3 regions of the Streptomyces sp. NPDC053755 genome follow, and region 1 is predicted to be linked to each of the others. Evidence: riboswitches for the same ligand, from Rfam matches in the RefSeq annotation. Region 1 holds a riboswitch; each other region holds the start of a gene.
The links. A riboswitch is a leader RNA that binds a small molecule or an ion and turns the genes downstream of it on or off. The one in region 1 is predicted to bind thiamine pyrophosphate.
Positions count from the first base shown of each region.

Region 1 (3,270 bases):
AGGACGTCGAGCGAGACGGGGCCCGCGAGCTCGCGCGGCTCCCCGTTCACGGACACGTTCAGCACGTTCATGCGGGCTGCTCCAGACGTACGGGAGAGAAGCGGCGGGGGGTGAAGGGGCGGGCCTCGTCCGGGAGCGTGCCGGTGGTCAGCACCTCCGCCATGGCGTCGCCGGTGACGGGGGTGAGCAGCACCCCGTTGCGGTAGTGGCCGGTGGCCAGATGGAGCCCGGGCAGCGCGCTCGGGCCCAGCAGCGGCGCGTTGTCCGGAGACCCGGGCCGCAGACCCGCCCGGGTCTCGGTGAGCGGCAGCTCGGTGATGCCCGGCACCAGCTCGTGCGCGTCGCGCAGCAGCTCGTACACCCCGCCCGCCGTGACGGTGGTGTCCCAGCCCAGCTCCTCACTGGTCGCCCCGACGACCAGCTCGCCGTTCTCGCGCGGCACCAGATAGACGTGGCTTCCACGCACCACGGCCCGCACCGTCCGGGACAGGAACGGCGCGTACGCGGGCGGCACGCGCAGCCGCAGCACCTGCCCCTTGACCGGGCGTACGGGCGGCAGCACCTCCTCCGGTACGCCGCCGAGCCGGCCGCTCAGGCTCCCCGCGGCCAGGACCACCTGCTCGGCGTCGAGAGGCGTCCCGTCCGCGAGTACCGCGCCCGCGGCCCGGTCGCTCACCACCGTCAGCCGCTCGGCGACGCTCCGGTGGAGGACCACACCGGCCCGCTCGCACGCGGCGACCAGCGCGTCGGCGAGCCTGCGGGGATCGACCTGATGGTCGCCGTCGACCCGCAGCCCTCCCCGGACTCCCGGCGCCAGCATGGGCTCCAGGCGACGGCACTCCCGCCCGCTGAGCCACTCCGACTCCAGGCCGCAGCGGGTCTGCAGGGCGTGCAGCTCCCGCAGGTGCGCCCGGTCGTCGGCGTCCAGCGCGACGGCGAGGGTCCCGCAGGAGCGGTAGCCGACGTCGTGGCCGGTGACGTCCCGCAGCTCGGCGACGAAGTCGGGATAGCGGCGCGCGGAGGCGAGGTTGAGGCCGAGCAGGGTCTCCTCGCCGTAGTGCAGTTCGGTGACGGCGGCGAGCATGCCGGCCGCGACCCGCGCCGCCCCGCCCCCGGGCTCCGGATCCACCAGCGCCGTCCGCAGCCCGCGCTGCGCCGCGCGCCAGGCCGTGACGAGGCCGATGATCCCGCCCCCGATGACGAGGACGTCCGAGGACGTACGGACGTGTGACGTACGTGATGGCATGGGCGTCCAGCCCCTCCCTTCGCCGGCATGACCCGGATCAGGTTCGTACGGTCGGAGGCCGGCCAGCCTCCCTCTCAGCCCGGTGCGTCCGGGCTCCCGCGAGTGCTCTACGTTGGCGGTCAGACTATCCCCAGCCGTCGGGGCCCGGTAAGGGAGCCTCCCGCCCGCGGGCGCCGCCCTCGGGAACGCGCGTGTCGGGTCGGGCCATCCGGGGCAGGCGGGCCGGGTGGGGGACCGGCCCGGCGCGAGGGAGCGGCCACCTTCCTGACGGCGCGTCAGCTGCGTAAGGTGATCGGGTGAGCGAGCAGAAGCAGGCACAGCAGCATGTCGTGATCGTGGGCGCCGGCATGGCGGGGGTGCAGACCGCCGTCGCCCTGCGCGAGCAGGGCTTCGCGGGTCCGGTCACCCTCATCGGCGCCGAGCCGCACCAGCCCTACGACCGGCCCCCGCTCTCCAAGGCTGTCCTTCTGGGCAAGGCCGAGGACTCGGCCTTCGACGTCGACTTCGAGGCGCTCTCCATCGAGCTGCGCCTCGGCCTCGAGGTCACCGGCCTGCGCGCCGGCGACCACGCGGTCGACACCGAGGCCGGGCCCGTGCCCTACGACGTGCTGGTCATCGCCACCGGCGCCCACCCCGTCACCCTGCCGGGCACCGAGGGCGTGCCCGGCGTCCACCTCCTGCGCACCCTCGACGACGCCGCGCGGCTCAAGCCCGTACTGGAGCGGCGCCACGACATCGTGGTGGTCGGCGCCGGCTGGATCGGCGCCGAGTTCGCCACCGCCGCCCGCGAGGCCGGCTGCGCCGTCACCGTCGTCGAGGCCGCCGACCGGCCCCTCGCCGGCGCCCTGCCCGCCGAGGTCGCCGCCCCCATGGCCCGCTGGTACGAGGAGAGCGGCGCCACCCTGCTCACCCGCGCGCGCGTGGAACGCGTCGAGACCGGCAGCGTCGTCCTGGCCGACGGCCGGCCGCTGGCCGCCGACGCCGTCGTCGTCGGCATCGGCGCGCGGCCCGCCACGGACTGGCTCGACGGCTCCGGCGTCGCCCTCGACGCGGGCGGCTCGGTCACCGCCGACGACCGGCTGCGCACCTCCCTGCCCGACGTCTACGCCGTCGGCGACTGCGCCTCCTTCCCCTCCGCCCGGTACGGCGAGCGGCTCCTCGTCCACCACTGGGACAACGCCCTCCAGGGGCCGCGCACGGTCGCGGCCGACATCATCGGCGAGACCCCCGACGTCTACGACCCGGTGCCCTACTTCTGGTCCGAGCAGTTCGGCCGCTTCGTCCAGTACGCGGGGCACCACACCACCACCGACGCGCTGGTCCGCCGCGGCGACTCCGCCGGGGCCTCCTGGTCCGTCCTGTGGCTCCGCGAGGGCGTCCTCGTCGCCCTGCTGGCCGTCGGACGCCCCCGTGACCTGGCCCAGGGCCGCAAGCTGATCGAGGCGGCCGCCCGCATCGATCCCGAACGGGCCACCGATCCCTCCGTGCCCCTGAAGGCGGCCGCCCTCTGACGAGCGCCCGCGAGGTGCCGCCCTCTGACGAGCGCCCGCCAAGGCCCGCCCGGGTCTCTCCCGGCCCGGGCCGGCCGCTCGTCGGGGGACACTCGCCGGGGCTCGACTTCCGACTGTCAGCCCCAGATGGCAGGCTTGTTCCCGTGACCGAGATTGACGCAAGAATCGATGCTCTCGTCCCCGCCTGGCTCTACCTCCCCGACATCGCGGAAATGCTCGATGTCGAGGTGACGCGCGTGCGGCAGCTGGTCAAGGAGGGCCAGCTCATCGCCGTGCGCCGCGGGGAGAACCGGGCGCTTCAGGTGCCCGCCGCCTTCATTCAGGGCGACAAGGTGGTCAAGGGTCTCAGCGGGACCCTGACGCTGCTGAAGGACGACGGCTTCTCCGACGAAGAGATGCTGGAGTGGCTCTTCACTCCCGACCCGACCCTGCCGGGCACGCCCGCGCAGGCCCTCAGCGAGAATCGCGGCACGGAGGTGAAGCGCCGCGCCCAGGCGCTCGCCGTCTGACGCA
Region 1 is NZ_JBFASK010000023.1:29,132-32,401, reverse strand. Features, by position in the region: gene thiS (sulfur carrier protein ThiS) at 1-71, opposite strand, end outside; gene thiO (glycine oxidase ThiO) at 68-1,246, opposite strand; TPP riboswitch at 1,244-1,356, opposite strand; gene AB0K65_RS21815 (FAD/NAD(P)-binding oxidoreductase) at 1,543-2,757, shown strand; gene AB0K65_RS21810 (Rv2175c family DNA-binding protein) at 2,901-3,266, shown strand.

Region 2 (3,270 bases), on a different contig from region 1:
CGCGACCAGGCCGATCGACCCCACCAGCGTCCGGACGATCTCCACGGCGACCAACTCGCTGTTGGCCACGGTGCCCACGCTGCTCTGGGCGATGGAGAACAGCAGCAGCAGGGGCAGCGCCGCACCGGCGTACGCGAGCACCAGCGTGTTCACCACCGAGGCGATGTGGTCCCGGCCGATCCGGATACCGGCCCGGTACAGCGCGCGCGGACCCATGCGCGGGTCCGCCTGGTGGAGCTCCCACACCGCCGACGTCTGCGTCACCGTCACGTCGTCGAGCACGCCGAGCGATCCGATGATGACGCCGGCGAGCAGCAGACCCGACATGTCGATGTCCGGGTAGAGGCCGTGGATCAGACCGGTGTTGTCGTCCGTGTTGCCGGACAGCGAGGCCCAGCCGATGAAGAGCGAGCCCAGCAGCCCGATCAGCAGCAGGGAGATGAGGGTGCCGAGCACCGCGACCGAGGTGCGGGCCGAAAGGCCGTGGCACATGTAGAGCGCGATGAGCATGATCGCGCTCGCGCCGACCACGGCCACCACCAGCGGGTTCGAGCCCTGCAGGATCGCCGGCAGGATGAAGAGGGTGAGCACCAGGAAGCTCACGGCGAGCGCGATCAGGGCCATCAGCCCGCGCAGTCGGCCCACGAGCACGACCGCCAGCGCGAAGATGCCGGCGAGCAGCATCATCGGGAACTTGCGGTCCACGTCGGTCACCGAATACTGCAGGTCGCGTGGGGCGTCGGGGGCGTACGCCACGATCACGCCCTGTCCCTCGCTCAGTTGCCGGGGCGCGTCCGGCTGCACGATCTCGACGAAGGTGCGTCCCCGGTCGGCGCCGCTGGTGACCTCGATCGTGGCCTTCGCGCATTGCCCCTGCCGGGCGTTGACCGCCTCGCGCCCCTGCGGGGTGGAGGTGTCGCCGGTCGGCGGCACCTGGGCGGCGTTCACGTCCTTGCAGTCGACGCGCTCGACCGAGACGACCTTGCCCTGCTCGGTCTGCCGGTCGAAGCCGACGCCGGTGCGCTCGTGCGCCGGGGCCCCGCCCGGCCACAGGACCGCGAGTCCGACGACGACGGCGGTGGCGAACGGGATCAGGACGGCGGCGATGACCTTGCGCAGGTGCCGGGAGACGGGAGCGGCGGGTCCATGGGCGTGCGCATGCGCATGGGCGTGTCCGGCAGCGTCGTGCCCGGGCTCCACGAGCCCGCGCTCCGCGTGCCCGTGCCTGCCGCGGCCGTCGCTCCGCCCGTCGCCGGCACCGCCGTTTCCGTCGCCGTTGCCAGGGGGTCCGGGGGTCTGCTGCGAGGAAGTCACCGACCGATCATCGCAAGAACGGCGGGGGCCCACTGTTCAGCACGCCCGGGTTGACGCTAGCGTGGTGGCACCTTTGCACACGCGGGAGCTCGGAGCACCGGGCTGAGAGGGCGCTGATCACCGTACGCGCGCATGACGTACGTACGGGAAGAGGCTGCGCCGACCGCCGAACCTGTTACCGGGTAATGCCGGCGTAGGGAGATCGGTCTCATGACCATTCAGGATGCACGCACGCCTGCCACCAGCCAGGACGAGCGCAAGCCCGGCTGGCACAAGGGGTACGTGGAGGGATCGCGCCCCGACCTCCGCGTACCGGTCCGCCAGGTGCACCTCACCAACGGCACGGACGTCACGCTGTACGACACGTCCGGGCCGTACACCGACCCCGCCATCGACACCGACGTACGGCGGGGCCTTGCGCCGCTGCGCGAGAACTGGATCATCGGACGGGGCGACACCGAGGAGTACGCGGGCCGCCCGGCCCGCCCCGAGGACGACGGGATCAAGCACACCTCGCCGCGCGGGGGAGGACTCAAGAACCTCGACGCGGTCTTCCCCGGCCGCCCGCGCCTGCCCCGGCGGGGCCGCGACGGCCAGGCGGTGACGCAGCTCGCGTACGCCCGCCGGGGTGAGATCACCCCGGAGATGGAGTATGTCGCCATCCGCGAGAACGTCTCCCCCGAGGTCGTCCGCGAGGAGATCGCGGCAGGTCGGGCCGTACTCCCGGCGAACGTGAACCACCCGGAGATCGAGCCGATGATCATCGGCAAGCGGTTCCTGGTGAAGGTCAACGCCAACATCGGCAACTCCGCCGTCACCTCCTCGATCGAGGAGGAGGTGGAGAAGATGACGTGGGCCACCAGGTGGGGCGCGGACACGGTCATGGACCTGTCCACCGGCCGCAACATCCACACCACCCGCGAGTGGGTGCTGCGCAACTCCCCCGTGCCGATCGGCACCGTGCCGCTCTACCAGGCCCTGGAGAAGGTCGACGGCCGGGCCGAGGAGCTGACCTGGGAGATCTACAAGGACACGGTCATCGAGCAGGCCGAGCAGGGCGTCGACTACATGACGGTCCACGCCGGCGTGCTGCTGCCGTACGTGCCGCTCACCGCCCGCCGCAAGACCGGCATCGTCTCGCGCGGCGGGTCGATCATGGCCGCCTGGTGCCTGGCGCACCACAAGGAGAACTTCCTCTACACGAACTTCGAGGAACTCTGCGACATCCTGGCGACGTACGACGTCACCTACTCGCTGGGTGACGGGCTGCGCCCCGGCTCGATCGCGGACGCCAACGACGAGGCGCAGTTCGCCGAGCTGCGGACCCTCGGCGAGCTGAACACGATCGCCAAGCGGCACAACGTCCAGACGATGATCGAGGGCCCGGGCCACGTCCCGATGCACAAGATCAAGGAGAACATCGACCTCCAGCAGGAGATCTGCGAGGAGGCGCCGTTCTACACCCTCGGCCCTCTGACCACGGACGTCGCGCCCGCCTACGACCACATCACCTCCGGCATCGGCGCCGCCATGATCGCCTGGTGGGGTACGGCGATGCTCTGCTACGTCACCCCGAAGGAGCACCTGGGCCTGCCGAACCGCGACGACGTGAAGACCGGTGTCATCACGTACAAGATCGCGGCGCACGCGGCGGACCTGGCGAAGGGGCACCCGGGGGCGCAGGAGTGGGACGACGCGCTGTCGGACGCGCGGTTCGAGTTCCGCTGGGAGGACCAGTTCAACCTGGCGCTCGACCCGGACACGGCCCGCGAGTTCCACGACGAGACGCTGCCCGCGGAGCCGGCGAAGACCGCGCACTTCTGTTCCATGTGCGGTCCGAAGTTCTGCTCGATGAAGATCTCGCAGGACATCCGGCGCGAGCACGGGGGCGACCTGAAGTCGCAGGAGATCGAGGCCGGCATGGCGGAGAAGTCGGCGGAGTTCGCCGCGGCCGGC
Region 2 is NZ_JBFASK010000001.1:475,918-479,187, forward strand. Features, by position in the region: gene AB0K65_RS02135 (YibE/F family protein) at 1-1,200, opposite strand, end outside; TPP riboswitch at 1,386-1,531, shown strand; gene thiC (phosphomethylpyrimidine synthase ThiC) at 1,525-3,270, shown strand, end outside.
Region 2: it holds a riboswitch for thiamine pyrophosphate, as region 1 does, so the genes downstream of both, thiC (phosphomethylpyrimidine synthase ThiC) here and thiO (glycine oxidase ThiO) in region 1, are expected to answer to the same signal.

Region 3 (3,270 bases), on a different contig from region 1:
TCCCGAGCCGCGCACCGGCCGGTACGGGGCCGGGGACGGCCCACGGAGGCCCACGGCGGCAAGGGCGGCCCGCACCCGGCCCACGGCGGCCCACGGCGGCAAGGCGGCCCGAGACGGGCCGAGGCGGTCCTGGGCGCCCCGGGCCACCAGCGCGCGTCTGCGACACTGGTAGCACCATGCCCAAGCCCGGAGAACTCACTTTCGTCGCCCCCCGCGGAGCCAAGAAGCCGCCGCGGCACCTCGCCGACCTCACGCCCGCCGAGCGCAAGGAGGCCGTCGCCGCGATCGGCGAGAAGCCGTTCCGCGCCAAGCAGCTGTCCACGCACTACTTCGCGCGGTACGCCCACGACCCCGCCGAGTGGACCGACATCCCCGCCGCCTCCCGCGAGAAGCTGCAGGGCGAGCTGCTGCCCGATCTGATGTCCGTCGTCCGGCACATCTCGTGCGACGACGACACCACCCGCAAGACCCTGTGGCGGCTGCACGACGGCACGCTCGTCGAGTCCGTGCTCATGCGGTACCCCGACCGCGTCACGATGTGCATCTCCTCGCAGGCCGGCTGCGGCATGAACTGTCCGTTCTGCGCCACCGGGCAGGCCGGGCTCGACCGGAACCTGTCGACCGCCGAGATCGTGCACCAGATCGTCGACGGCATGCGGGCCCTGCGCGACGGGGAGGTCCCCGGAGGCCCCGCGCGGCTCAGCAACATCGTCTTCATGGGCATGGGCGAGCCGCTCGCGAACTACAAGCGGGTGGTCGGGGCGATCCGGCGGCTGACCGACCCCGAGCCGGACGGCCTCGGGCTCTCCCAGCGCGGCATCACCGTCTCCACCGTCGGCCTCGTGCCCGCCATGCTGCGCTTCGCCGACGAGGGCTTCAAGTGCCGGCTCGCCGTCTCCCTGCACGCCCCCGACGACGAGCTGCGCGACACCCTCGTGCCCGTCAACACGCGCTGGAAGGTCCGCGAGGTCCTCGACGCCGCCTGGGAGTACGCGGAGAAGTCCGGCCGCCGGATCTCCATCGAGTACGCCCTCATCCGGGACATCAACGACCAGGCATGGCGGGGTGACCTGCTCGGACGGCTCCTCAAGGGCAAGCGCGTCCATGTCAACCTGATCCCGCTCAACCCCACACCCGGATCCAAGTGGACCGCCTCGCGTCCCGAGGACGAGAAGGCGTTCGTCGAGGCCATCGCCTCGCACGGCGTGCCGGTGACCGTCCGCGACACCCGCGGGCAGGAGATCGACGGTGCCTGTGGACAGCTCGCGGCCTCGGAGCGCTGACCTTGTAGTCTGAGGTCGAACACATCTCCATATTCCGACAGGGGAGCGCCACAGCGCTGAGAGTGCGGTCACCGGACCGCAGACCCTCTGAACCTCGCCCAGGTCATTCTGGGTAGGAAGTTCGGTCGTTACTCGAGCTGTTGCGCCCTGCCCACCCTCGGGTGGGCAGGGCCGCGTCTCTTCCTGGTCATACCCAGGAGGAATTCCAGTGAGCACCAAGAAGACGGTGGCCGCCGCGCTCGTCGGCGCGCTCGGCGTCACCACCCTCGCCGCGTGCGGCGGCGGCGCGAGCGACAAGGGCGACGCCGCGCGCGCCCCGAAGACCGTGACCCTCGTCGGCCACGACTCCTTCAACGCCTCCAAGGAGGTGCTGGCGGAGTTCACCCGGCAGACCGGCCTCACGGTCAAGGTCCTCAAGAGCGGCGACGCCGGCGAGGCCGTCAACAAGGAGATCCTGACCAAGGGCTCCCCCCAGGGCGACGTCTTCTTCGGCGTCGACAACACCCTCCTGTCCCGCGCGCTCGACAACGGCATCTTCGTGCCGTACGAGGCGAAGGGCCTGGACCGGGTCGCCCCCGAGGCCAGGGTCGACAAGGAGAACCGGGTCACCCCGATCGACTCCGGCGACATCTGCGTCAACTACGACAAGAAGTACTTCGCGGACAAGAGGCTCACGCCCCCGCAGAGTTTCGACGACCTGGCGAAGCCCGCGTACAAGGACCTGCTCGTCGTGGAGAACCCCGAGCGGTCCTCCCCGGGCCTCGGCTTCCTCCTCGGCACCGCAGCCCGTTACGGCGACGCGGGCTGGCAGGACTACTGGAAGAAGCTCAAGGCCAACGGCGTGAAGACCGTCGACAGCTGGGAGCTCGCCTACAACCAGGAGTTCTCCGGATCCGCGGGCGGCAGGAAGGCCAAGGGCGACCGGCCGCTGGTCGTGTCGTACGCCTCCAGCCCGCCGGTCGAGGTGCTCTACTCCGAGCCGCAGCCGGCGACCGCCCCCACCGGCGTCTCCACCGGCACCTGCTTCCGGCAGACCGAGTTCGCGGGCCTCCTGAACGGGGCGAAGAACCCCGAGGGCGGCAAGAAGCTCATCGACTTCCTGATCTCCAAGAAGTTCCAGGACGACGTGCCGCTCCAGATGTTCGTCAACCCGGTGGCCAAGGACGCCACCCTGCCCGCGCTCTTCACCCGGCACGGTGTGGTGATCGACAAGCCGCACACCATGGCGCCCGAGAAGATCGCCGAGAACCGTGACCAGTGGATCCAGCAGTGGTCGTCACTCGTCCTGAAGTAGAGCCCGCCGAGGACGTGCCCGCTCGGGGCAAGCCCGCCCGGGCGGCGCGCGGGAGCGCGGCGCGGCTCGGCCTGATGGCCGTGCCCGTCGCCTTCTTCGCGCTCTTCTTCGCCTGGCCCGTCGCCTCGATCGTCGAGCGCGGAATCCGGGTGGACGGGTCGTGGCAGTTCGGCCGGTTCGGCGAGACATTGAGCCGGCCGGAGATCCTCGACGTCCTCTGGTTCACGCTGTGGCAGGCGCTCGCCTCCACCGCGCTGACCCTGCTGATCGCCCTGCCCGGCGCGTACGTCTTCGCCCGCTTCGACTTCCCCGGCAAGGCGCTGTTGCGCGCCCTCGTCACCGTGCCCTTCGTGCTGCCCACCGTCATCGTCGGCACGGCCTTCCTGGCCCTCGTCGGGCGCGGCGGGCTCCTCGACGAACAGTGGGGCGTCCGCCTCGACACCACCGTCTGGGCGATCCTCCTCGCGCACGTCTTCTTCAACTACGCCGTCGTCGTCCGGACCGTCGGCGGACTGTGGTCCCAGCTCGACCCGCGCCAGGAGGAGGCCGCCCGGGTCCTCGGCGCCTCCCGCTGGACCGCCTGGCGGACCGTGACCCTGCCCGCCCTCGGCCCCGCCGTCGCCGCGGCCGCGCTGATGGTGTTCCTCTTCACCGCGGGCTCCTTCGCCATCGTCCAGATCCTCGGCGGGCCGG
Region 3 is NZ_JBFASK010000033.1:41,923-45,192, reverse strand. Features, by position in the region: gene rlmN (23S rRNA (adenine(2503)-C(2))-methyltransferase RlmN) at 177-1,283, shown strand; TPP riboswitch at 1,313-1,420, shown strand; gene AB0K65_RS26245 (thiamine ABC transporter substrate-binding protein) at 1,492-2,577, shown strand; gene AB0K65_RS26240 (iron ABC transporter permease) at 2,652-3,270, shown strand, end outside.
Region 3: it holds a riboswitch for thiamine pyrophosphate, as region 1 does, so the genes downstream of both, AB0K65_RS26245 (thiamine ABC transporter substrate-binding protein) here and thiO (glycine oxidase ThiO) in region 1, are expected to answer to the same signal.